DNA from 4 places in the Streptomyces sp. STAM6 genome. Region 1 is predicted to be linked to each of the others. Evidence: riboswitches for the same ligand, from Rfam matches in the RefSeq annotation. Region 1 holds a riboswitch; each other region holds the start of a gene.
What was found. Region 1 has a riboswitch for cobalamin ahead of ACY34K_RS16640 (ABC transporter substrate-binding protein). Riboswitches for the same ligand answer to the same signal wherever they lie in the genome.

Region 1 (5,567 bases):
TGCGGCAGCACCAGGCCGACGAAGCCGATGGCACCCGCCGAGCTGACGAGAGCGGCCGTGAGCAGCGCGGTGACACACAGCAGCACCAACCGCGTCCGGGCGACGTTCACGCCCATGGTTGCCGCCGCGTCCTGCCCGAAGGCGAACGCGTCCAGGGACCTGGCGTGGCCGAGGCAGACGGCCAGTGCGACGGTCAGCGCGGCGAGACACAGCCACACGTCGGTCCAGCCGGCACCGCTGAGCGAGCCGAGAAGCCAGAACAGCACACCTCGCGTCGTCTCGGCATCGGCGGACGTGACCACGACGAAGGAGGTGAGCGCGGAGAACAGCTGCATCGCCGCCACGCCGGACAGCACCACCCGGTCGGTGGTGCCGCCCAGCGTGTGGCTCAGCAGGAGCATCGCGGCGAACGAGCACACCGCGCCCACGAAGGCACCCCCCGGGACGGACAGAGATCCGCCGCCGAAGCCGAGGACGGCGACCAGGACGGCACCGGTCGAGGCCCCGGAGGAGACGCCGAGCACGAACGGGTCGGCGAGCGGGTTGCGCAGCAGCGACTGCATGACCGCGCCGCACACGCGAGGCCGGCGCCGCACACCGCGGCCAGCAGGGTGCGTGGCAGGCGCAGGTTCCACACGATTCCGTCGCGGATCGGGGTGAGGCCGGATTCGGCTCCGCCGAGGTGGGCGACGACGACGGACCAGACATCGCCGACCCCTAGGTCCGCCGGGCCGATCGTGATGGCCAGCGCGACGGAGGCGGCGAGCGCGGTCAGCCCCGCCGTCGTGCGCAGCAGGGCCGCGGTCACTTCGCCAGGCCGAACTCGCGGAGCGCGGCGGCGACCTGCTCGATGCCCTCCACCGTCCGGATGGTCGGGTTCATGGCCTGGCCGCTGAGGAGGACGTACCGCTTGTGCTTGACGGCCTCCATGTGCGCGGTGACCGGGTTCGACTCCAGGAAGGCGATCTTCTTCGCGGCGCTCTCGGCGGTCTGCGACTTGCGGGTGAGGTCACCGATGACCAGGACGTCGGGGTTGCGCTCGGCGACGGTCTCCCAGTTGATCTGCGGCCATTCCTCGGTGGTGTCGTCGAAGACGTTCTTCGCGCCGATCTCCTCGGTGATGATCCCGGGAGCCCCGCAGCAGCCCGCCATGTACGGGGATTCCGCGTTGGCGAACCAGTACAGCAGGGTGACGTCCGAGGCCTTCAGACCCGTGGTCGCCTTCGTCACGCGGGCCTTGAGGCGCGCCGTCAGTACCTCGCCGCGATCCTCGACGTCGAAGACGCGCGCCAGGTCACGCACCTCTCCGTAGACGGTGTCCATCGTCAGCGGCTTCGTCCGCACGCCGTCGCCCTTGCCGCTGTTGTCCTTGCCCACACAGTCGGCCGGGGAGAGGTAGGTGGGGACGCCCATCTTCTCGAACTGCTCGCGCGTGGCCACACCGCCCTTGCCGAGCGTGGAGGCGAACGAGGCGGCGACGAAGTCGGGCTCGGAATCGAGGACCTTCTCGAAGGCCGGGTTGTTCTCGGCCAGCCGGGGCACATCCGCGTTGGCCTTCTCCAGGCCCTTCATCACCGGGTCGGTCCAGGTGGCGGTGCCGGCCATCCGGTCGGCGAGCCCCAGGGACAGCAGGATCTCGGTGGTGCCCTGGTTCAGGGACACGGCCCGCCGCGGGCCCTGTCCCCTGATCTCCACCTTCCGGCCGCAGTTGTCGAGCGCCCTCGTCGCTTCGCCCGGCTTGGACGAGGTGCCGGCGGACGTCCCGCATCCGGCCAGGAGGAGGGTGCCGCAGCACAGGAGCACGGCGAAGGAGGGCATGGGAAGGGTGCGGGGCACAGTGTCGTCCTCGGCGTCGAGGGCCCATGCGCGGGGCCCGTACGTACGGATGCGCCAGCAGGTCTTCGGACTCGGGATCACCCGGACGAGGCGCCTTCCCGGGCCGGACGATCCGGCCCAGTGGCTTCGGTTGCCACGCCCGTCACCCTCACCGCTGCGCGTCAGTTCCGGATTCGCACCGGATTCCCTGACTCACGTACACACGCACGGAGTTCGACTGGCCCGCGCAAACTACCACAGGCGGTGGTCGACCGAGGACGCCCGGTGGCCGCCTCAATCTGCATTGACAATCATTTTCATTTAAGTGATGCTGTCGGGGCCCCTCGCCGCCCCGCCCCGTCCTGCGGCCCCGGCGCGGGGCCCACTTCACGTCATCCCCGGGGAGCAGCATGTCGACATTCCGTAACCGCCGAGAATTCCTCGCCCTTGCCGGCGCGGCAGGCACTGCCGGAGCCCTGGTTCTCTCCGGCTGCGGGGCAAGCGCCGGCCCGGACGGCGCTTCGGCCGACGACAGGGCGAAGCCCAGGCGCGGCGGGCGGTTCCGGGCACTGTTCACCGGCGGCGGCGAACAGGAGACGATCGACCCGCACGCCGAAGCGCTGGCCATCGACATGGCGCGCACCAAGGCACTGTTCGACCGGCTCGTGGAGCTGGACGCCAACATGGCGCCGGTGCCGCGACTCGCGCGGAAATGGGAGTCCAACGCCGACGCCACGGTGTGGCGGTTCACCCTGCGGGACGCCACGTTCCACGACGGCAAGAAGCTCACCCCCGACGACGTGCTCTTCAGCTTCGCCCGCATCCTCGACACCAAGGCGACCACCCACTTCGCACGGGGTCTGCTCTCCGTCATCGATCTGAAGCAGAGCCGCGGCACCGGCAAGAACACCGTCGAGCTCCGGCTGAACCGACCGAGCGCCGAACTCCCCGCCCTCCTCGGCACGCTGGGCACGTCCATCGTCAGCTCCCGCTACTCGGACCCCGCCGAGCCGGTCGGCACCGGGGCGTTCCGGCTGAAGTCCTTCCGGGCCGGCAAGTCCTTCGTCGCCGAGCGCTTCGACGACCACTGGGGCGGTGGGCCGTACGTCGACGAGCTGAGGATCCTGTCGGCCGACGCGGACGCGCGCGGCAACGCGCTGCGCGCGGGGGAAGCGGAGTACGGCCACGAGATGACGCCGACCTTCGCCCGGACCGCGCAGGCCGACAAGTCGGTCCGGATCGTCGCCGCCAAGGGCAGCACCGCCCACGCGATCGTCATGAAGTGCGACCAGGAGCCCTTCACCGATCCCGACGTGACGCTCGCCCTCAAGCTGCTCGCCGACCGCGAGAAGCTCGTCGAGGTCGTGCTGGCGGGCCAGGGCGTGGTCGGCAACGACATGTTCGGCAAGGGCTACCAGTACTACCCGCAGGACATACCGCAGCGGACACGTGACGTCGCCGAGGCCCGCGCGCTGCTGAAGAAGGCGGGCGTGCTCAACAAGCCACTGTCCATCTACACCTCCTCCGTCGCCAACGGCTTCGTCGAGGCGGCGACCCTCTTCGCCGAGCAGGCCGCCGACGCCGGACTCCGCATCAAGATCACGACCGGTTCTTCCGAGACCTACTTCAAGGACCAGCTCACCAAGGGCGTGATGGGCAGCCACCGCTCGGGCGCCATGACCGTCCCCACCTACATCAACGACCGCCTGCTGACGAAGTCCGCCTTCAACGCGTCCGGCTGGCGTCGCAAGGACTTCGACAGCACCTTCACCAAGGCCCAGTCCACGACCGACGAAGCCGAACGCACCCGCCTGTACGGGCAGCTCCAGCGCACCGTCCACGACGAGGGCGGGCTGCTGATCTGGGGCCACCCGGACTGGCTGAACGCCGTCTCGGCCCGGGTGCGCGGCGTCGAGGAGGCCCCGCCCAACAGCATGGACTCCGCCCGGTTCGACAAGGTGTGGCTGGCCTGAGCATGCGCGGGTACGCCTTGCAGCGGCTCGCCGTCGGAGCCGTACAACTGGCCCTGCTCACGGTGCTGGTGTTCGCGTTGACGTCACTGCTTCCCGGTGACGCGGCAGACGTCCGCAACAATGAGGACGCCACACCGGAACAGGTCGCGGCGCTGCGCGAGCAGCTCCAGCTCGACCGGCCGGCCCCGGAACGCTTCACCGACTGGGCACACGGAGTACTCACCGGCGACCTGGGCACCTCCCTGGTCAGCGGCGGCCCGGTCCTGGATGTCCTGGCCGAGTCGGCCGGCACCACCCTGGTGCTGGCGGCGGTGACCCTCGCGGTCGTCGTGCCACTCGCGGTGCTGCTCGGCATCGTGTCCGGGCTGCGTGAGGGCGGGCGACTGGACCGGGCGGTCACGTCGGTGACCCTCGCGCTCAGCGCCGTACCCGACTTCCTGCTGGCGCTGCTGCTCGTGGCGGGCCTCTCGCTGAAGCTCGGCTGGCTGCCCGCCACCTGGGTCGGCGTGGACGCCGCCGACCTGCTCGGCCGGCCCGCGCTGCTCGTGCTGCCGGTCGTCGTGGTGGCCGCCCGCATGATCTGCCTGCTGTCCCGGCAGATCCGGGCCGGCATGGTCACCGTCCTCAAAGCCGGTTACGTCACCCAGGCCCGGCGTCTCGGCGTGCCCCGCCGCACCCTCCTGCTGCGCCACGTCCTGCCCAACGCGGCCGTTCCGGGAGTCCAGGAACTGGCCCGGGTGGGCGACAACCTGGTCGGCGGCGTCCTCATCGTCGAGGCCGTCTTCGCGATACCCGGCGTGGCGACCGCGCTCGTCCGGGCCGTTGAGGCGCGCGACGTTCCCACCGTGCAGGGCCTCGCCCTGGTGGTGGCCGCGGCCGCGCTGCTGTTCAGCCTGGCGGCGGACCTGGTGTGCCACCGCCTCGTACCCCGAACGGAGGTCCTCCGGTGAAGGCCGTGACCAGGCCCGCGGTGCCCGTCGGCGGACTGCTGCTGGCCGTACCGCTGGGCATCGCCCTCATCGGCCCGGTCGTCGCCGACCCGGCGGCTCCCGGGGCATACGCGCCGTACGCCCCCGGCGGAGCCGGCCTCCCGCTCGGCACCGACGGGCTGGGGCGTGACGTACTCGCCCTGCTGCTGCACGGGGGGCGCAGCGCGCTCGGCATGGCGATCGGCGCCGTCGCCGTCGCCTACCTGATCGGCGGACTCGTCGGACTCCTGGCGGCCACCGCCCGTCGCCGCTGGGCCGACGAACTGCTCATCCGCCCCCTCGACGTGCTGCTTCCGCTGCCCACCCTCCTGGTGATCAGCGTCGTGGCGGTGGGCTGGCGCGGTTCGCCGGTCGCCATCACCCTGTCGGTGGCGGCCGTCAACGTCCCCCCGGTCGCCAGACTCGTGCGGGCCGCGGCCCTCGACGCCGCCAGCAGCCCCGTCACGGAAGCCCTGCGGGTACAGGGCGAGTCCCGGCCGCGCGTCCAACTCGACCACGTGGCCCGCTCGGTGCTCTCCCCGGTCGCCGCCGACATCGGCACCCGCGTCACGCTCGCCGTCTTCCTCGTCGGCTCGGCCAACTTCCTCGGACTGGGCCTCAGCCCGACCGCGCCGGACTGGGCGGTGAGCATCTCCCGCAGCAGCGAAGGCCTGCTTCTCCAGCCGTGGGCGGTGCTGGCGCCCGCCGCGATGCTCGTCATGTTCACCGTGGGACTCAACCTGCTCGCCGACCGCCTGCTGGCCCACTCCCGCCGTACACAGGAAGCCGTTCGATGACCCCGAAGACACCG
Region 2 (5,567 bases), on a different contig from region 1:
GGCGCGCCGGGGGTAGGGCTGGGCACGGCGGGTGTCGGCGGTGGTGACGGCGGCGGCGCGGGCGCGGACGGCCGGGTCGTGGGTGAGGGCGGAGCCGGCGCGGGAGGCGAGGCCGGCGCGGTTGGCGGCGAGTTCGGCGGCGATGGTGTCGGTGCCGTGGGCGAGGCCGCGGGCCAGGGTGGCGATCTCGGTGGTCTTCTGGCGGGCGAAGGAGAGCCAGCGGGCGATCTGCGGGTCGATGTCCCGTTCGGCTGTGGCGTCCAGGGGCACGTGCAGCAGGGAGCAGGAGGCGGCGACGTCCACCCGGTCGGCGAGTCCGAGGAGGGTGCCGAGGGTGGCGAGCGACGCGGAGAGGTCGTTGATCCAGATGTTGCGGCCGTCGACGACGCCGGCGACGAGGCGCTTGCCGGGCAGGCCGCCGGTTGCGGCGAGGTCGTCGAGGTTGGCGGCGGCGGGCCCGGTGAAGTCGAGCGCGAGCCCGTCGACGGGTGCCTCGGCGAGGACGGGGAGGGCTTCGCCGAGGCGGTCGAAGTAGGAGGCGACGAGCAGCCTGGGCCGGTCGCCGAGGGTGCCGAGGGCGCGGTAGGCGTGTGCGGTGGCGGCGAGTTCGGCGCCGGTGCGGTCCTGGACGAGGGCCGGCTCGTCGAGCTGGACCCAGGGGGCGCCCGCGGCACGCAGGTCGGCGAGGATCTCGGCGTACACGGGCAGCAACCGGTCGAGGAGGGTGAGCGGTTCGAAACCGGTGGGGACGTCGGGGGCGGGCTTGGCGAGCAGGAGGTAGGTGACGGGTCCGAGGAGGACGGGACGGGCGGTGTGGCCGAGGGCGAGGGCTTCGGTCAGCTCCGCGACCTGCCGGGTGGAGTCGGCGGAGAAGACGGTGCCGGGGCCGAGTTCGGGGACCAGGTAGTGGTAGTTGGTGTCGAACCACTTGGTCATCTCCAGGGGCGCGGCGTCCTGGGTGCCGCGCGCCATGGCGAAGTAGCCGTCGAGGGGGTCGGCTTCGAAGGCGGCGCGGTGGCGGGCGGGGACGGCGCCGACCATCACGGTGGTGTCGAGGACGTGGTCGTAGTACGAGAAGTCACCGGTGGGCACTTCGTCGAGGCCGGCGGCGGCCAGCTGCCGCCAGGTGGCGGCCCGCAACTCGGCCGCGGTCCGGTGGAGGCGGGCGGCGTCGACACGGCCCTTCCAGTAGCCCTCGACGGCCTTCTTCAGTTCCCGGTCCGGGCCCTGACGGGGGTAGCCGTACACGGTGGCCCTTGCTGCCGCGGCTGCGGACTTCGCTGTCACGGAACTCTCCTTCGCGAGCTGTTCACGACGAACGACCCCGGTGAGGGGTGAGGAGGCGAAGGAAACGGCCGAACGGGGCGGACGCACGGAGTCCGTGCCCGCCCTGTGTGTACGCCGACCCGCCCTCGAGGTCACCGGGATCTCCGCGCACGAGCCGGTCGTACGCGGGCAGTGGCAGGTCTTCGGACTCGCGGGCACGTCTGCCGGTGGATGACCGGCGGACCCCTACTGGCCGTCGCTTCCCGGACCTTGACGGATCCAGTGCGTATGACGGCGGTCGTTCCCGCTCACCGCTGCGGGGCAGTCCCGGATTCCCACCGGGTTCCCTCTTGCGACGCGCCTGCCTGGCGGGCAGGGCGAACCAGCTGCGCCGGACAGTCTACGGCGGTCGGCCGGCGCGGGGCGGGGCACGGGGCGGGGCGGGCGCCGTGATGCGGTCCGGTGCCGTGACGCGGTGCCGTGACGCGGTGCCTGGGGCGGCACCGTCAGGGCGGCGGGTGGCACACTGACCGCCGGTCGTTCGAAGGAGCCAGCACGTGTCGATGATCCGCAGCCTCCGGCGTCTGGTGCGCCGGGCCTACCGCAGAAGGGTCGACCTGAGCCACCCGGCGCGGTCGCCGCTGGGCACCGCGGTGGTCAATTGCGTGATCTACGAGGACGGTGTGCGGCAGCCGGAGGCGTGGACGGCGTCCGAGGCGGTGGCGCGGGTGCGCAAGTCGGGCCGGGGTTTCGTGTGGATCGGTCTGCACGAGCCGTCGGCCGAGGAGATAGCGGAGGTGGCCGAGTTGTTCGGGCTGCATCCGCTGGCCGTGGACGACGCGGTGCAGGCCCATCAGCGGCCGAAGTTCCAGCGGTACGACGGGACGCTGTTCGCCGTGTTCAAGACGTGCCGTTACGTCGAGCACGCGGAACTCACCGCGACGAGCGAGGTGGTGGACACGGGTGAGGTGATGGTCTTCACCGGCCACGACTTCGTGATCACGATCCAGCACGGGAGGCACGGGTCGCTGGGGCCGCTGCGGGAGGCGCTGGAGGCCGTGCCGGAGCAACTGGCGAAGGGGCCCGCGGCGGTGCTGCACGCGGTGGCGGACCGTGCGGTCGACGACTACCTGACGGTGACGGACGCCCTGCAGAGCGACATGGACGCGGTCGAGACGGCGGTGTTCAGCGAGCACGCCGCCCGCACCGACGCGGGCCGCATCTACCAGCTCAAGCGGGAACTCATGGAGGTGAAGCGGGCGGTGGGTCCGCTGCACCGCCCCCTGCAGGAGATCATCAGCTCCCCGCCGCCGCCGATCGAGGCCGGGCTCGAACCGTACTTCCGGGACGTGGCGGGCCATCTGGAGCGCGTGAACGAGCAGATCTCGTCGTACGACGCCCTGCTCGACTCCATCCTGCAGGCGCACCTCGCGCAGGTGACGCTGGCCCAGAACGAGGACATGCGCAAGATCACGGCCTGGGCGGCGATCGTGGCGGTGCCCACGATGGTGTGCGGCGTGTACGGCATGAACTTCGAGCACATGCCCGAACTCCGCTGGACGTACGGGTACCCGGCGGTGCTCGCCGTCATGGCGGCGGCCTGCTACCTGATCCACCGCAGCTTCCGCCGCAACGGCTGGCTCTGAGCCCCTCAGTCCGGGCGCCGGGCGCGCCGGCGGCGCTTCACGGCCGTGTAGCCGGCGAAGAAGAGGGCGGTGCCCGCGAGGGCAGCGCCGACGGCCGTCTCGATGCCGGTCGGCCGCGACGTCCCGCCGACACCCCCGGCGACACCCCGGGTGGGCCGGGCGGTCACCCCTGCACGGCTCTCCCCGGCTGTCGGCACGGCCGTGACCGCCCCTCGCCGGGGCAGCGCCTCGCAGGCGATCCCGTCATCCGGCCCCGGGTCCTCGTCGAGCCGGTGCGGGTCGCTGCGGTCCCGGTCGAACTCGGCCTGCGCGTCTTCCTGGAAGGCGAAATCCCGGCAGTCCAGATCGGTCTGCGCTTCGGCGGCCCCGGCCAGTGGTACTGCCGTGACCACGGCCAGGGCCAGGGCCGTCCCGGCGATGCGGAAGTCCATGGCGAAGCCTCCTCGCGGTCCGATGACCGTCCCGACGACCCTATGTCCGGCTCCGAGGTACGGCGCGGGCGGCTGGGCCGAATGGGGGTCTCCCGGCGGCGGGCCTGGTTCAGGCGGGGGGCGTCCGGCGGGGTGGGGTGCGGAGGTGGGGGCCGTAGGACCGGGTGAGCCAGTCGTCGTCGTAGATCGTCTCCAGGTAGTTGGCGCCGAGGTCGGGGGCGATCGCGACCGCCGTGGTGTCGTCGGGGACGTCGTGGGCCGACAGCCAGGCCAGGGCGCCGCTGACGACCGTGCCCGTGGAGCCGCCGAAGAGGAACCCGTGGCTCACCAGGCGGTGGCACATGCGGATCGTGTCGGTCTCGGAGACGTGGACGACGTCGTCGACGTACGACGGGTCGAGGATGGCCGGGCGGACGCCGGTGCCGAGGCCGGGGATCAGGCGGCGGGCGGAGGGTGTGCCGAAGGTGACGGAGCCTTCGGCGTCGACGGCCACGACGGTGACCGAGGGCTGGTTCTCGCGGAAGTAGGTGGCGCAGCCCATCAGCGTGCCGGTCGTGCCCGCGCCGATGAAGAGGACGTCCAGCACGGGGAACGCCTTGGCGATCTCGGGGCCGGTGGTGCGGTAGTGGCCCGTCCAGTTGCCGTCGTTGGCGTACTGGTTGAGCCACAGGTAGTTCTCGTTCGCCGCGCAGAGTTCTCGTACGTGGGCGAGCCGGGCGCCCAGGAAGCCGCTTTCGGGGTCGGGCTCGGTGATGACGTGGACCTCGCTGCCGAGGGTCTCCATCAGCCGGCGCGCGGTGCGTGTGCAGCGCACATCGGTCACGCAGAGGAAGCGGTAGCCGCGGCTCGCGGCGACGATGCTCAGGGCGACACCCATGTTCCCCGACGACGACTCGATCAGTGTGGCGCCCGGCGCGAGCAGCCCGGCGCGCTCCTTGGCCCGCACCATCTCGGCGGCGGCCTTGAGCTTGACCGAGCCCGCGAAGTTGAACCCCTCGCACTTGAGGAAGAGCGTTCGGCCCAGGCTGGGCCGCAGGTCGACGTAGAGGTCCTCCACATTGAAGTCCATGGGATTCGAGATGATTGCCGTCACCTGATCCAGCCCAATCTCTTCCGGGGAAGCCCTCCGCGGTTCGCATATCAATGCTGGTCATCGCCGCGATATTTGACCTATACCGCAGCTATCGACGTGCCTTCGGGCGCGCCGGCCGGGCATCGGGCGGACCATGTTTACAGAATTCATACATCCGGCGGCGGCGTGCACCGAACGACCACTACCAGTACACCGGACCGCACTTCGCACGGGGAGGTGCCGCCCGACAACAACACCTGCCAACTCTTTCTGGCAGGTGCCCTGCCAATGATCTGTTGCAGGTTTCATGAACAGCGGTAACCGCATTCCGCCCGCCCGGGGATCGTCATGATTCCGACATAGCCGCAACTCCGCGACCAAGGGGGCGATCACCATGGATTCCACCCGCCGAAAAGCTCTCCCGACCCACTGAATTTGGCCACATGAACAGTGGCCGATCGGTCGGCAAACGGCCGCCCACCATTATCAACTGCGCCTTGACTCATGTTCCCGGGCGTGACTACAGTCACTTCGGCGGCCAAAAATCGACCAACGGACCGCCCACAAGCAATAGTTCACGGGGGAACGGGGACTAGACAATGCTTCTGACGCACATTCGGACCTGTCCGCCGGCCCTGGATATCTAGAGCGCGCGCCGCCGACCGCCCGCCGACAGGGTTCCGCATCATCTGACGTCCACTCCGCGACACCTTTCCGACACCCCGCTCTCCGGCTCCCTTCTCATTCCGGAGATTGTGGCGTGCCATCGAACTGGCGCCACCGGACGGGCTTTCCGGTTCGACCACTCCGGCCTGCCCGGGCTGCACCCCCCACCTTACCGACGCAAAAGGAGCACTACCGGTGATGGAGTTTCGGATTCTCGGCCCTGTGGGACTGTGGCTGGAGAACAATGAGATTCCGCTCAACGGCACGAAACAACGGACCATGTTGGCCGCATTATTACTGGCCGGTGAGCGGGTCCTGCCCGACTACCGGCTCGGCGAGGCGCTCTGGGGCAAAAGACCACCCGGCACCTACCAGGCGCAGATATACACCTACGCATCACGCCTGCGACAGCACCTGGAGAATCACGCTGAAATAATCCGCAAGGGCTCCGGCTACATGTTGCGGCTCATCTCTGGGCGATTCGAC
Region 3 (5,567 bases), on a different contig from region 1:
GTTGCGCCGGCGCCGGTGCGGCAGCGCCAGCAGCGCCGCCTGCCGGACGTCGTCCGACGTGACGTCCGTGCGCCCGGCCCAGGCGGCCAGAGCCGTCGCGGTACGGGCCATGACGATGTCCGCCCGCATGCCGTCCACCTCGAACGCGGCGCACGTCGCCGCGATCTGGCGCAACGCCGCGTCACCCAGGTTCACGGCGGGCAGCAGTTCCCGGGCGGCCACGATCCGCGCCCGCAGCGCCGCCTCCTCGTCCGCCCAGCGCGCGGCGAACGCGGCCGGGTCGTCGTCGTAGGCGAGCCGCCGCCGTACCACCTCGACCCGCTGGTCCGGCTCGCGCGACGCGGCCACCTCGACGGTCAGCCCGAACCGGTCGAGCAACTGCGGCCGCAGCTCCCCCTCCTCGGGGTTCATCGTCCCGACGAGCAGGAAGCGGGCCGCGTGCCGCACCGAGACGCCCTCGCGCTCCACGTACGACGCGCCCATGGCGGCCGCGTCGAGCAGCAGGTCCACGAGGTGGTCGTGGAGGAGGTTGACCTCGTCGACGTAGAGCACACCGCGGTGCGCGTCCGCCAGCAGGCCGGGCTCGAAGGCCTTCACCCCGTCCGCCAGGGCACGCTCGATGTCGAGGGCGCCCACGAGCCGGTCCTCCGAGGCGCCGACGGGCAGCTCCACCATCCGGGCGGGTCGCGCCACGCCCGGCGCGACCTCGTGCGGCCCGTCCGGGCACGCCGGGTCGGGGGAGGCGGGCGCACAGGAGAAGCGGCAGCCGGCGACCACCTCGACGTCCGGCATCAGCGCCGCGAGGGCCCGCACGGCCGTCGACTTCGCGGTGCCCTTCTCCCCGCGGACGAGCACACCGCCGACGGCCGGGGACACCGCGTTCAGCAGCAGCCCGAGCCGCAGATCGTCCATACCGACGATCGCGGTGAAGGGATAGTGGGGTGCAGTGCTCATGAAGGTGCTCCGGGGTGTTCGGGTGCTCCGGGTGCGATGAAGGGAAGGCCGGCCGGCGGGCCCTGTTCGACGAGCCTCAGGAGCGCGTCGGTGTCCGCGTGTTCCTCGATCAGGTCGCCGAGCCGGTCCAGCTGCTCCTCGCGCAGCGCGCCGAACGCCGTGTCCGGCGCCGGGACGAAGCGGCGGCCGGCCTCAGCGGCCACGACGCGCAGGAAGGCGCGGCGGAAGCCGTCGCTCTCCAGCGACCCGTGCCAGTGGGTGCCCCACACGGCCCCGACCCGGCAGCCGTCCAGGAACGGCTCGCCGCCCAGCACCTCGGCGACGCCGTGGTGGATCTCGTACCCCTCGACCCGCTCGCCGAGTGCCTCGCCGACCGGGCGCGCCAGGGTCTTCTCGCGGGCGAACCGCACCCGCACCGGCAGCAGTCCGAGCCCCGCGACCTCACCGGCCCGGGACTCCACCTCGTCCTCGATGTGTTCGCCCAGCGCCTGGAAACCGCCGCAGATGCCGAGGACCGGGCGGCCCTCGGCCGCGCGCCGCGCGAGCGCGCCGGCCAGGCCCCGCTCGCGCAGCCACTCCAGCGCCCCGACCGTGCCGCGGGTGCCCGGCACGACCACCAGATCCGCGTCGACGAGCTCCTCGGGCCGGTCGACGAACCGCACGACCACACCCGGCTCCGCGGCCAGCGCGTCCACGTCGGTGAAATTCGACATCAGCGGTACGGCGCAGACGGCGACGCGCAGCACGTCCTCGCCCACGGGCGCCGCGACCACGGACTCGCGCACGGTTCCCCGCAGGGACACCCGCAGTCCGTCCTCCTCGTCGATCCCGAGACCGTGCGCGTACGGCAGGACGCCGAACGTGCGGCGCCCGGTGAGCCCGTGCAGCATGTCCAGACCCGGCTCCAGCAGGGTCACGTCGCCGCGGAACTTGTTGACAAGGTAGCCCGCGACCAGTTCCTGGTCCTCGGGTGCCAGCAGCGCCGTCGTACCGAAGAACTGCGCGAAGACCCCGCCCCGGTCGATGTCGCCGACCACGACGACGGGGAAGCGCGCGGCACGCGCTATGCCCATGTTCACGATGTCGGTGCGGCGCAGATTGATCTCCGCCGGGCTGCCCGCGCCCTCGCAGATCACCGCGTCGTACGAGCGCCGCAGCTCCTCCAGGCAGGCCATCACCGGCTCGAACAGCTCACGCTGCCGGCCACCGTGCAGCATCTTCCCTGGGGACGACCCACTCGGCCCCCCGAAGAACCCCCGGGCGCTCAGCTCACCCACCGGCTTGCCCATCAGCACGACCTGGCTGGAGCGGTCGCTGCCCGGCTTCAGCAGGACCGGGTTCATCAGCGCCGTCGGCTCGACGCGGGCCGCCTGTGCCTGCATGGCCTGGGCGCGCCCGATCTCCGCGCCCTCGCGCGTGACGAACGAATTGAGGGACATGTTCTGCCCCTTGAACGGGGCGACCTTCACGCCCCTGCGGACCAGCCACCGGCAGATGCCCGCCGTGACGACGCTCTTGCCCGCGTCGGACGTGGTGCCCGCGACGAGCAGCCCCCCACTCATGTACGCCTCCGCTTCATGGCCCCGAAGGCCAGCCGCCCGCCCACGCACACGGCCAGCGCGAGGGCACTCACCCGGCGCGATAGCCGCACCGCCCGTTCGATGTCCCCGACCTCCACGTCCCGGCCGACCCCGTTGAGCACGGGCCGGTGCTCGACCCGGCCGCCGTACGACAGGGTCCCCCCGAGTCGTACCCCCAGCGCGCCCGCGAACGACGCCTCCACCGGGCCCGCGTTGGGGCTCGGGTGCCCGGCGGCGTCCGCGCGCCAGGCGCGTACCGCCCCGCGCGGGTCACCGCCCGCGACCGCCGCGAGCGCGGCCGTCAGGCGGGCACCCGGCCAGCCCGCCACATCGTCCAGCCGGGCCGACGCCCAGCCGAACCGGCGGTAGCGCGGCGACTTGTGGCCCACCATCGCGTCCAGGGTGTTGACCGCCCGGAAGCCGACCAGGCCCGGTACTCCGGCGAGCGCACCCCACACCAGCGCACCGACCACTGCGTCCGAGGTGTTCTCGGCGACCGACTCCACGACCGCACGCGCGATCCCGGCCTCGTCCAGCGCCTGCGGATCGCGCCCGCACAGATGCGGCAGCCGCTCACGCGCCACCTCCGCGTCGCCGGCTGCCAGGGCCCCGCCGATCGCGCGGGCCTCCCGCCCCAGCGTCGTACCGCCCACGACGGCCCAGACGGACGCGGCGGTCAGCGCGACGGATGCGGCGCCCCCGGCCCGGCCGCGCACCGCGCGCGCGGCCAGTGCGGCCGCCCCCGCCGCGCCACCGGCGCACACCAGGGCATGCAGCGCACCCCAGCCGCGGTGGTCGCGCCACAACACGCTCTCCACACCACCCGCAGCCCGGCCGAAAGCGGCCACCGGGTGTCCGCGGCGGGGATCACCGAGAAGCAGGTCGACGGCGAGCCCGGTGGCCGCGCCGCAGGCGAAGACGGAGTCACCGCGCATCGGTTCGCCCCACCGGTGGGCAGGGAAGGGCATGGGCGAACGCGCAGGAAGCAGCGGCATGGGCGCAGCCGGGCATGGTGCGATGTCCTCACTCAGGGTCCGCGCCCTGGCTCGACGTGACCGGCGGCGAGAGTTCCTGGCTCCCGGACATGCGTGCTCCGCACGTCCGGTGACAGTGGCGGGACCGCGCCGGATTCTCACCGGCTTCCTCTTCTGCCGCCGTAAATGGCCCCGGCAGTCCACCACGCCCCGCGAATGCCCGTCAACTCGCCCTTGACCTGCGACGGGACGGTGTGCCGAGGCCCACACCGGGGCCGGTTTGCGCCTACGGCGCGCGCTTCCGCCTTCCTAAGGTGGGAACACTGTCCTACGAAAACCGAACAACAGAGCGCCGACGGGCGACATCGGGTGTTTCGTGCGGGGATACACGACCCTGATGTGGTGCGCTGGGGTGTGTCGAGATGAGTCGACGTCGGGGCGCTGACACTCGAGCAGGAGGAGGTCGGTGTGGTCGACGGCGAGCCGTCCGCGGGGAGGGCGCCGGAGTCCCTGGCGCGCAAGTCGCCGATGTGGCGCAAGAGCAGCTATTCCGACGAGACCGGGAGCACATGCGTCGAGGTGGCGCGCGGGGAACACCGGGTCGCCGTGCGCGATTCCGTGCGCCCGTGGGGGCCCGTACTGGTCTTCCCCGCCGCGACCTGGCGTGGTTTCCTGACGGGGATCGTGTCACCGCCCGACGGCGGTGCGTGATGTTCCGCCCCGCGTACGGGAGGTGGGCAGATGGGCGACGCGCCCAGGAGGTCCGTCACGGAGGGGCCCGGAGCGGCCGGGGCCGGCGGATCACGGTGGACGGCGGCCGGTGCGCTCGGGCTGTACGGCATGGTGTCGGGCACCGTCGCCGTGGGCGTGGGTGCCCTCTTCGCCCTGCTCGTGCCCGAGCCCGAGACACGTCTGGTGGTCTGGCTGGCGGTCAGCGCCCTGCTGGCGGTGGCCGCCGGATTCTGGTGGGGCTTCACCCCGGTCACGGTCCGCTCCCGGGCCCTGGACCGGGTTCTCCCGGTGGCCGGGAAGCGGCACTCCTAGCCCCGTCGTCAGCCGCCGCCGGAGCGGGGACCTGCGCGGCGCCCGTGCCGAGGGACCGGCCGACGTGCGCGGCGACCACGCTGATCAGTGACGCCCCGGCGATGCCGACGGCGGCCGTCCACACCGGCGAGCCGGCGAACGCGACGCGCAGCGTCGACGCGGTGTGGACGGCCAGGGCCAGGGAGAGGAAGAGCAGGCTGCCGCAGGCGGCCCCCATCAGCAGGGGCACCTTCCGCAGCCGTATCTCCCCGTCCCGGCGTGCCGTCTCCAGCCGGACGAGCGCGTCCGTCCACTCCGGGTCCCGCAGGCCGTACGCCTTCAGCAGGGCGTCGTCGACGCCCTCGTCCGCGGGCTGATCCGGTCCGGCCGGGCCGGAGGGCGCGGGTGGCCCGGCGGGACCGTCCGCGGCTGCCCCGGCGGAACCGTCCCCGGCTGCCCAGCCGGAACCGTCCGCGGCGTCTCTCACCTCGACCGACCTGGCCGTACGGAGCCTTCCCCACCATTCACGCCACTCGAAGACCACCTTCGGCCCTCCCTGGTCCCGCCCGGAGCCGTCCGCCCCGGGATCAGCCGGTGCTCAGCCCTGCGATGAGCTCGTCGATCAGTGCCGTCAAGCGATCGCCGTCGTACGCGATGTTGTTCAGGTCGGCGAAGGTCTCCTGGTAGCGCGCGATGAGGGCGAGGTCGTCGCGGTTGGCGAGACTGCCGGCCGGGCTCTCCAGATAGAGCAGATCGTCGTCGTCCTTGAAGGTGAGGAGCGTGAACGGGGTCGACGTGCCGAAGCGGGCGCCGGCGGTGAACGGCAGCATCTGCAGGGTCACCCGCGGGTGTGCCGCCAGTTCCTTGACGTGCTGCAGCTGGCGGCGCAGGACGGCGGGGCCGCCGATGTGCCGGTGGAAGGCGGACTCGTCGACGACGAAGTACGTCTCGGGGCCGTCCACCGCGTCGAAGATCCGCTCCTGGCGGGTGGTGCGCAGTTCGACCGCGCGGCGCAGCTCGCTGCCTTCGGCCCGGT
Region 4 (5,567 bases), on a different contig from region 1:
CGTGCTCGGCGAGGTCGGCGCGGGTGTGGGCCCGCACGTGGTTGTCGGCGTCCGGCTCGTCGAGCGAGGCGGCGAGCCGCACGGCGTCGTCGAGCAGGCCGATGGTGTGCGGGAACGCGTCGCGGAAGAAGCCCGAGATGCGCAGCGTCACATCGATGCGGGGGCGGCCGAGCTCCGCGAGCGGGATCGGCTCCAGACCGGTGACGCGGCGCGAGGCGTCGTCCCAGACGGGCCGGATGCCGAGCAGGGCGAGCGCCTCGGCGACGTCGTCGCCGGCGGTGCGCATCGCGCTCGTGCCCCACAGGGACAGGCCGACGGAGGTGGGCCACTCGCCGTTGTCGGCGCGGTACCGCTCCAGGAGCGAGTCGGCCAGCGCCTGGCCGGTCTCCCACGCGAGGCGCGAGGGGACGGCCTTGGGGTCGACGGAGTAGAAATTGCGGCCCGTCGGCAGCACGTTGACCAGGCCGCGCAGCGGCGAGCCGGACGGCCCGGCCGGCACGAAGCCGCCGTTCAGGGCGTGGACGGCGTGGTGCAGCTCGTCCGTGGTGGCGGCGAGGCGCGGGACGACCTGGCGGGCGGCGAAGTCGAGGATCGTGGCGACGGCCGGGTCGTGTCCCTCGGCGACCGCGGTGACGGCGTCCGGGTTCCAGCCGGCGGCCTCCATCGCCTCGACCAGGGCCCGGGCCTTCGCCTCCGCCTCGTCGGCGGTCGTGCGGGTGGCGGCGGACTCGTCCAGGCCCAGGGCCTCGCGGAGGCCGGGCAGGGACTGCGTACCGCCCCAGATCTGCCGGGCACGCAGGATGGAGAGGACCAGGTTGACCCGCTCGGGACCGGTGGGGGCGCCGCCGAGGACGTGCAGACCGTCGCGGATCTGGGCGTCCTTGACCTCGCAGAGCCAGCCGTCGACGTGCAGCAGGAAGTCGTCGAACCCGTCGTCGTCCGGACGGTCCTCCAGGCCCAGGTCGTGGTCGAGCTTGGCGGCCTGGATCAGCGTCCAGATCTGGGCGCGGATGGCGGGCAGCTTGGACGGGTCCATGGAGGAGATCTGCGCGTACTCGTCGAGCAGCTGCTCCAGGCGCGTGATGTCGCCGTACGACTCGGCACGGGCCATCGGCGGCACCAGGTGGTCGACGAGGGTGGCGTGGACGCGGCGCTTGGCCTGGGTGCCCTCGCCCGGGTCGTTGACCAGGAAGGGGTAGACCAGCGGGATGTCGCCGAGCGCGGCGTCGGGGCCGCAGGCGGCGGACAGGCCCGCGTTCTTGCCGGGCAGCCACTCCAGGTTGCCGTGCTTGCCGAGGTGGACCATGGCGTCGGCGCCGAAGCCACCGTCCTCGCGGGCGGCGGCGATCCAGCGGTAGGCGGCCAGGTAGTGGTGCGACGGCGGCAGATCCGGGTCGTGGTAGATCGCGATCGGGTTCTCGCCGAAGCCGCGCGGCGGCTGGATGAGGATCAGCAGGTTCCCGCGGCGCAGGGCGGCGAGCACGATGTCGCCCTCCGGATTGCGGGAGCGGTCCAGGAACATCTCGCCCGGCGCCGGGCCCCAGTGCTCCTCGACCTGGTCGCGCAGCTCCCGCGGCAGCTTCGCGTACCAGCGCCGGTAGTCGGCGGCCGGGATGCGGACCGGGTTCCTGGCCAGCTGTTCCTCGGTGAGCCAGGCCTGGTCGTGGCCGCCGGCCTCGATCAGCGCGTAGATCAGCTCGTCGCCGTCGCCGGTCGCCAGGCCCGGCACGTCCTCGTCACCGAAGTCGTAGCCCTCCTCGCGCAGCCGGCGCAGCAGCGCGACCGCGGACGCGGGGGTGTCGAGGCCGACGGCGTTGCCGATGCGGGAGTGCTTGGTCGGGTACGCGGAGAGGACCAGCGCCAGGCGCTTGTCGGCGTTCGGGATGTGGCGCAGGCGGGCGTGACGGACCGCGATGCCGGCGACCCGGGCGGCGCGTTCGGTGTCCGCGACATAGGCGGGCAGGCCGTCCTCGTCGATCTCCTTGAAGGAGAACGGGACGGTGATGAGCCGGCCGTCGAACTCGGGGACGGCGACCTGGCTCGCGGCGTCCAGCGGGGAGAGCCCTTCGTCGTTCTCCTCCCAGGCGGAGCGCGGGCCGGTCAGGCAGAGGGCCTGGAGGATCGGCACGTCGAGGGCGGCGAGGGCGCCCGCGTCCCACGACTCGTCGTCTCCGCCGGCCTGCGCCTCGGCGGGCTTCGTGCCGCCGGCGGCGAGGACGGTGGTGACGATGGCGTCGGCCGTCCGCAGGTTCTCGACGAGCTCCTGCTCGGGGGCGCGGAGGGAGGCCACGTACAGCGGCAGGGCCTGCCCGCCGGCGTCCTCGATCGCCTCGCACAGGGTGGCGACGAAGGCGGTGTTGCCGCTCATGTGGTGGGCGCGGTAGTAGAGCACGGCCACGGTGGGGCCGGTGGTGTTCCGCGCGGTCCGCTCCAGCGGGCCCCAGGTGGGGGCGGCGGCCGGCGGCTCGAAGCCGTGGCCGGTGAGCAGAACCGTGTCGGAGAGGAAACGGGCGAGCTGTTCCAGATTGTCCGGACCGCCGTGGGCGAGGTAGGCGTGCGCCTCGGCCGCGATGCCGATGGGGACGGTGGAGGTCTCCATCAGCTGGGCGTCGGGGGCCTGTTCGCCGGTGAGGACGACCACGGGCTTCCCGGCGTCCCGGACGGCCTGGAGGCCCTCCTCCCATGCGCGGACGCCGCCGAGGAGGCGCACGACGACCAGGTCGGCGCCGTCGAGGAGCCGGGGCACGTCGTCCAGCGGCAGCCGGGCGGGGTTCGCGAACCGGTACTCCACCGGGCCGCCGGCCGCGCGGGCGCTCAGCAGGTCGGTGTCGGAGTGCGACAGCAGCAGGATCGTCGTCGCGGGCGCCGGGGTGGGCGTCGCCTCGGGCGTGGTCGCGGGCGTCATGGCGTGCGCAGGCCTTCCTCGGGGTGTCCGCGCCCCGGGTGGTCGTAAGGACGGCGGGAGTTCCTGACTCGCCCGGCCGGGGCCGGACTCACAGTGGCGGGACCGCGCCGGATTTCCACCGGGCTTCCTCCCTAGGGCCCTGGGACCCTGTGCCGTCTGCATAGTAGATCCTGCGCCCTCGCCGCAGGGCGGGCACCTGGAAGGACGTGGGTATGCTCGCCGCCATGCCGCCCAGCTCACCAAAAACCCCGGACCGGGGTGAAGCTCACATACGGGACCGCGGTGACGCCTGCCCGGGTGCGCTGCGACTGCACCGGGCTGACGACGGCGGCCTGGCCCGACTCCGCCTGCCCGCAGGTCTTTTGACGTCCCATCAGGTGCTGGTGCTGGCGGACGCCGCCGACCGGCTGGGTGACGGGCGTCTCACTCTCACCTCACGCGGCAACATCGAGCTCAGGGGCCTCGGTGAGGACTGCGGGCTCGCCCTGGCCCGGCTGTTGCGGGACGCCGGGCTGCTGCCCTCCGACACCCATGAACGCGTACGCAATGTGGTGGCCTCCCCCTTGGCCGGGCTGGACGGACTCGGCTACGCCGACGTCCAGTTGTGGGCCCGCGAACTGGACTCCCTGATCTGCGCCGCCCCCTGGGCGACGGCCCTGTCCGGGCGTTTCCTCTTCGCCCTCGACGACGGGCGCGGCGACGTGGCGGCGCTCGGCGGAGATGTGACCTTGCTCGCAGCCCCGGATGCCGCTTCCGCCCTGGTACGGGTGGGAGCGCACCCCTTCCGCCGGGTGCCCGCCGCGGACGCGCCGCGCGCCGCTCTGGCCGCGGCCCGCGCCTTCCTGGCGGCCGTGCGGGAGGCGGGCACGGGCGCCTGGCGGGCGGGCGAGCTGCCGGACGGCCAGGACGTGGACGTGGAATCGGCCCTGGCGGCCGCGGGGATCGCCTCGGAGGCGGCGGACGCGCCGGCGACGAGCGGGCCCGAGGACGCCGGGTCGGCGAGCGGGGCGACCGCCGCGCGGCAGTTCCCGGGCGCTTACGCACGCGGCGCGGGTACCCGCGGCACGGACGCACGGGGCGCGGATGCCCGGAGCGTCGACGTACGGGGCACGGACACACGTGGCGCGGGCCCGGTTCCCGTACCCGTGGGGTCGCCTCCCGGGCTCGGGCTGGTCGGGGACGGCGCCCTGTCCGTACTCGCACCCCTCGGGCGGGTGACCAGCGCGCAGTTCCGCGCCCTGGTGCCGGCCGGGGAGGTACGGGCCACCCCCTGGCGCGGATTCGTCCTGTCGGGCCTCGCCGACCGCGCCGCGGCCGCGGAACGGCTCGCTGCCCTGGACGCGGCCGGATTCCTCACCCGCGCCGACTCACCCTGGCTCGGCGTCAGCGCCTGCACCGGCCGGCCGGGCTGCGCCAAGTCCCTGTCCGACGTGCGGGCCGACGCCACACCCGGCGACGCCCGCGGCCCGAACGGCCCCCGCGAGGGCGGCCCGCGCCCCCTGCCGGTCCACTGGTCGGGCTGCGAGCGCCGCTGCGGCCACCCGCGCGGCACGTGGGTGGACGCCGTCGCGACCGGCGACGGCACGTACCGGGTGACCGTACGGGGCACGGCGGAACACGACGTACCGACAGGCCAGGCCGCCGGCGGCGCGAGCCTGGCCGACGCGATCACGAGGGCCCGTACTACGAGATGAGCGAGAGCAGAGTGTTCGACTACGAGAAGGACGGCGCGGAGATCTACCGCCAGTCCTTTGCCACGATCCGCGCCGAGGCGGATCTCGCGGGCCTGCCCGCCGACGTCAGCCAGGTCGCCGTGCGGATGATCCACGCCTGCGGCATGGTCGACCTCGTCCGCGACCTCGCCCACACACCGAAGGTGGTCGCCCGCGCCCGCGAGGCGCTGCGCGCCGGTGCGCCGATCCTCTGCGACGCGCAGATGGTGGCGAGCGGGGTCACACGCAAGCGCCTGCCCGCCGACAACGACGTGATCTGCACGCTCTCCGACCCCTCCGTGCCGGCGCTCGCCGCCGAGCTCGGCACCACGCGCAGCGCCGCCGCGCTGGAGCTGTGGCGCGACCGGCTCGAAGGATCGGTCGTCGCCATCGGCAACGCCCCCACCGCCCTGTTCCGCCTGCTCGAGATGATCGATGCGGGCGCGCCCCTCCCGGCCGCCGTGATCGGCGTACCGGTGGGCTTCATCGGCGCGGCCGAGTCCAAGGACGCCCTCGCGGAGCACGTCTCGGGCGTCGACCACCTGGTGGTGCGCGGCCGGCGCGGCGGCAGCGCGATGGCGGCGGCCGCGATCAACGCGATCGCCCACGAGGCGGAGATCCAGGCATGAGCGGAAAGCTGTACGGGGTCGGGCTCGGCCCCGGCGACCCGAACCTGATGACGGTGGCGGCGGTGAAGGCCATCGCGGCCGCCGACGTGATCGCGTACCACTCGGCGCGGCACGGCCGCTCGATAGCACGGTCGATCGCGGCGGAGCACATCCGCGAGGACCACATCGAGGAGCGGCTGATGTACCCGCTCACGGTGGAGACCACGGACCACCCCGGCGGTTACCGCGGCGCCCTGAACGACTTCTACGAGGAGGCGTCCGCGCGGCTCGCGGCCCATCTCGACGCGGGCCGGACCGTCGCCGTCCTCGCCGAGGGCGACC

Region 2: it holds a riboswitch for cobalamin, as region 1 does, so the genes downstream of both, metE (5-methyltetrahydropteroyltriglutamate--homocysteine S-methyltransferase) here and ACY34K_RS16640 (ABC transporter substrate-binding protein) in region 1, are expected to answer to the same signal.
Region 3: it holds a riboswitch for cobalamin, as region 1 does, so the genes downstream of both, ACY34K_RS00345 (cobalamin biosynthesis protein) here and ACY34K_RS16640 (ABC transporter substrate-binding protein) in region 1, are expected to answer to the same signal.
Region 4: it holds a riboswitch for cobalamin, as region 1 does, so the genes downstream of both, cobN (cobaltochelatase subunit CobN) here and ACY34K_RS16640 (ABC transporter substrate-binding protein) in region 1, are expected to answer to the same signal.

What each region holds. Positions count from the first base shown of each region.
Region 1 is NZ_JBUEFZ010000012.1:28,966-34,532, reverse strand. Features, by position in the region: partial or broken gene ACY34K_RS16645 (FecCD family ABC transporter permease) at 1-808, opposite strand, end outside; gene ACY34K_RS16640 (ABC transporter substrate-binding protein) at 805-1,818, opposite strand; cobalamin riboswitch at 1,876-2,073, opposite strand; gene ACY34K_RS16635 (ABC transporter substrate-binding protein) at 2,226-3,788, shown strand; gene ACY34K_RS16630 (ABC transporter permease) at 3,791-4,738, shown strand; gene ACY34K_RS16625 (ABC transporter permease) at 4,744-5,553, shown strand; gene ACY34K_RS16620 (ABC transporter ATP-binding protein) at 5,550-5,567, shown strand, end outside.
Region 2 is NZ_JBUEFZ010000017.1:85,409-90,975, forward strand. Features, by position in the region: gene metE (5-methyltetrahydropteroyltriglutamate--homocysteine S-methyltransferase) at 1-1,287, opposite strand, end outside; cobalamin riboswitch at 1,444-1,669, opposite strand; gene ACY34K_RS20690 (magnesium and cobalt transport protein CorA) at 1,830-2,912, shown strand; gene ACY34K_RS20695 (hypothetical protein) at 2,918-3,343, opposite strand; gene sbnA (2,3-diaminopropionate biosynthesis protein SbnA) at 3,453-4,412, opposite strand; gene ACY34K_RS20705 (AfsR/SARP family transcriptional regulator) at 5,280-5,567, shown strand, end outside.
Region 3 is NZ_JBUEFZ010000001.1:64,116-69,682, reverse strand. Features, by position in the region: gene ACY34K_RS00355 (putative cobaltochelatase) at 1-954, opposite strand, end outside; gene ACY34K_RS00350 (cobyric acid synthase) at 951-2,516, opposite strand; gene ACY34K_RS00345 (cobalamin biosynthesis protein) at 2,513-3,469, opposite strand; cobalamin riboswitch at 3,581-3,728, opposite strand; gene ACY34K_RS00340 (DUF397 domain-containing protein) at 3,977-4,219, shown strand; gene ACY34K_RS00335 (hypothetical protein) at 4,250-4,552, shown strand; gene ACY34K_RS00330 (hypothetical protein) at 4,597-4,908, shown strand; gene ACY34K_RS00325 (helix-turn-helix domain-containing protein) at 5,119-5,567, opposite strand, start outside.
Region 4 is NZ_JBUEFZ010000019.1:47,792-53,358, reverse strand. Features, by position in the region: gene cobN (cobaltochelatase subunit CobN) at 1-2,905, opposite strand, end outside; cobalamin riboswitch at 2,944-3,074, opposite strand; gene ACY34K_RS21575 (cobalamin biosynthesis protein CobG) at 3,118-4,599, shown strand; gene ACY34K_RS21570 (precorrin-8X methylmutase) at 4,596-5,246, shown strand; gene ACY34K_RS21565 (precorrin-2 C(20)-methyltransferase) at 5,243-5,567, shown strand, end outside.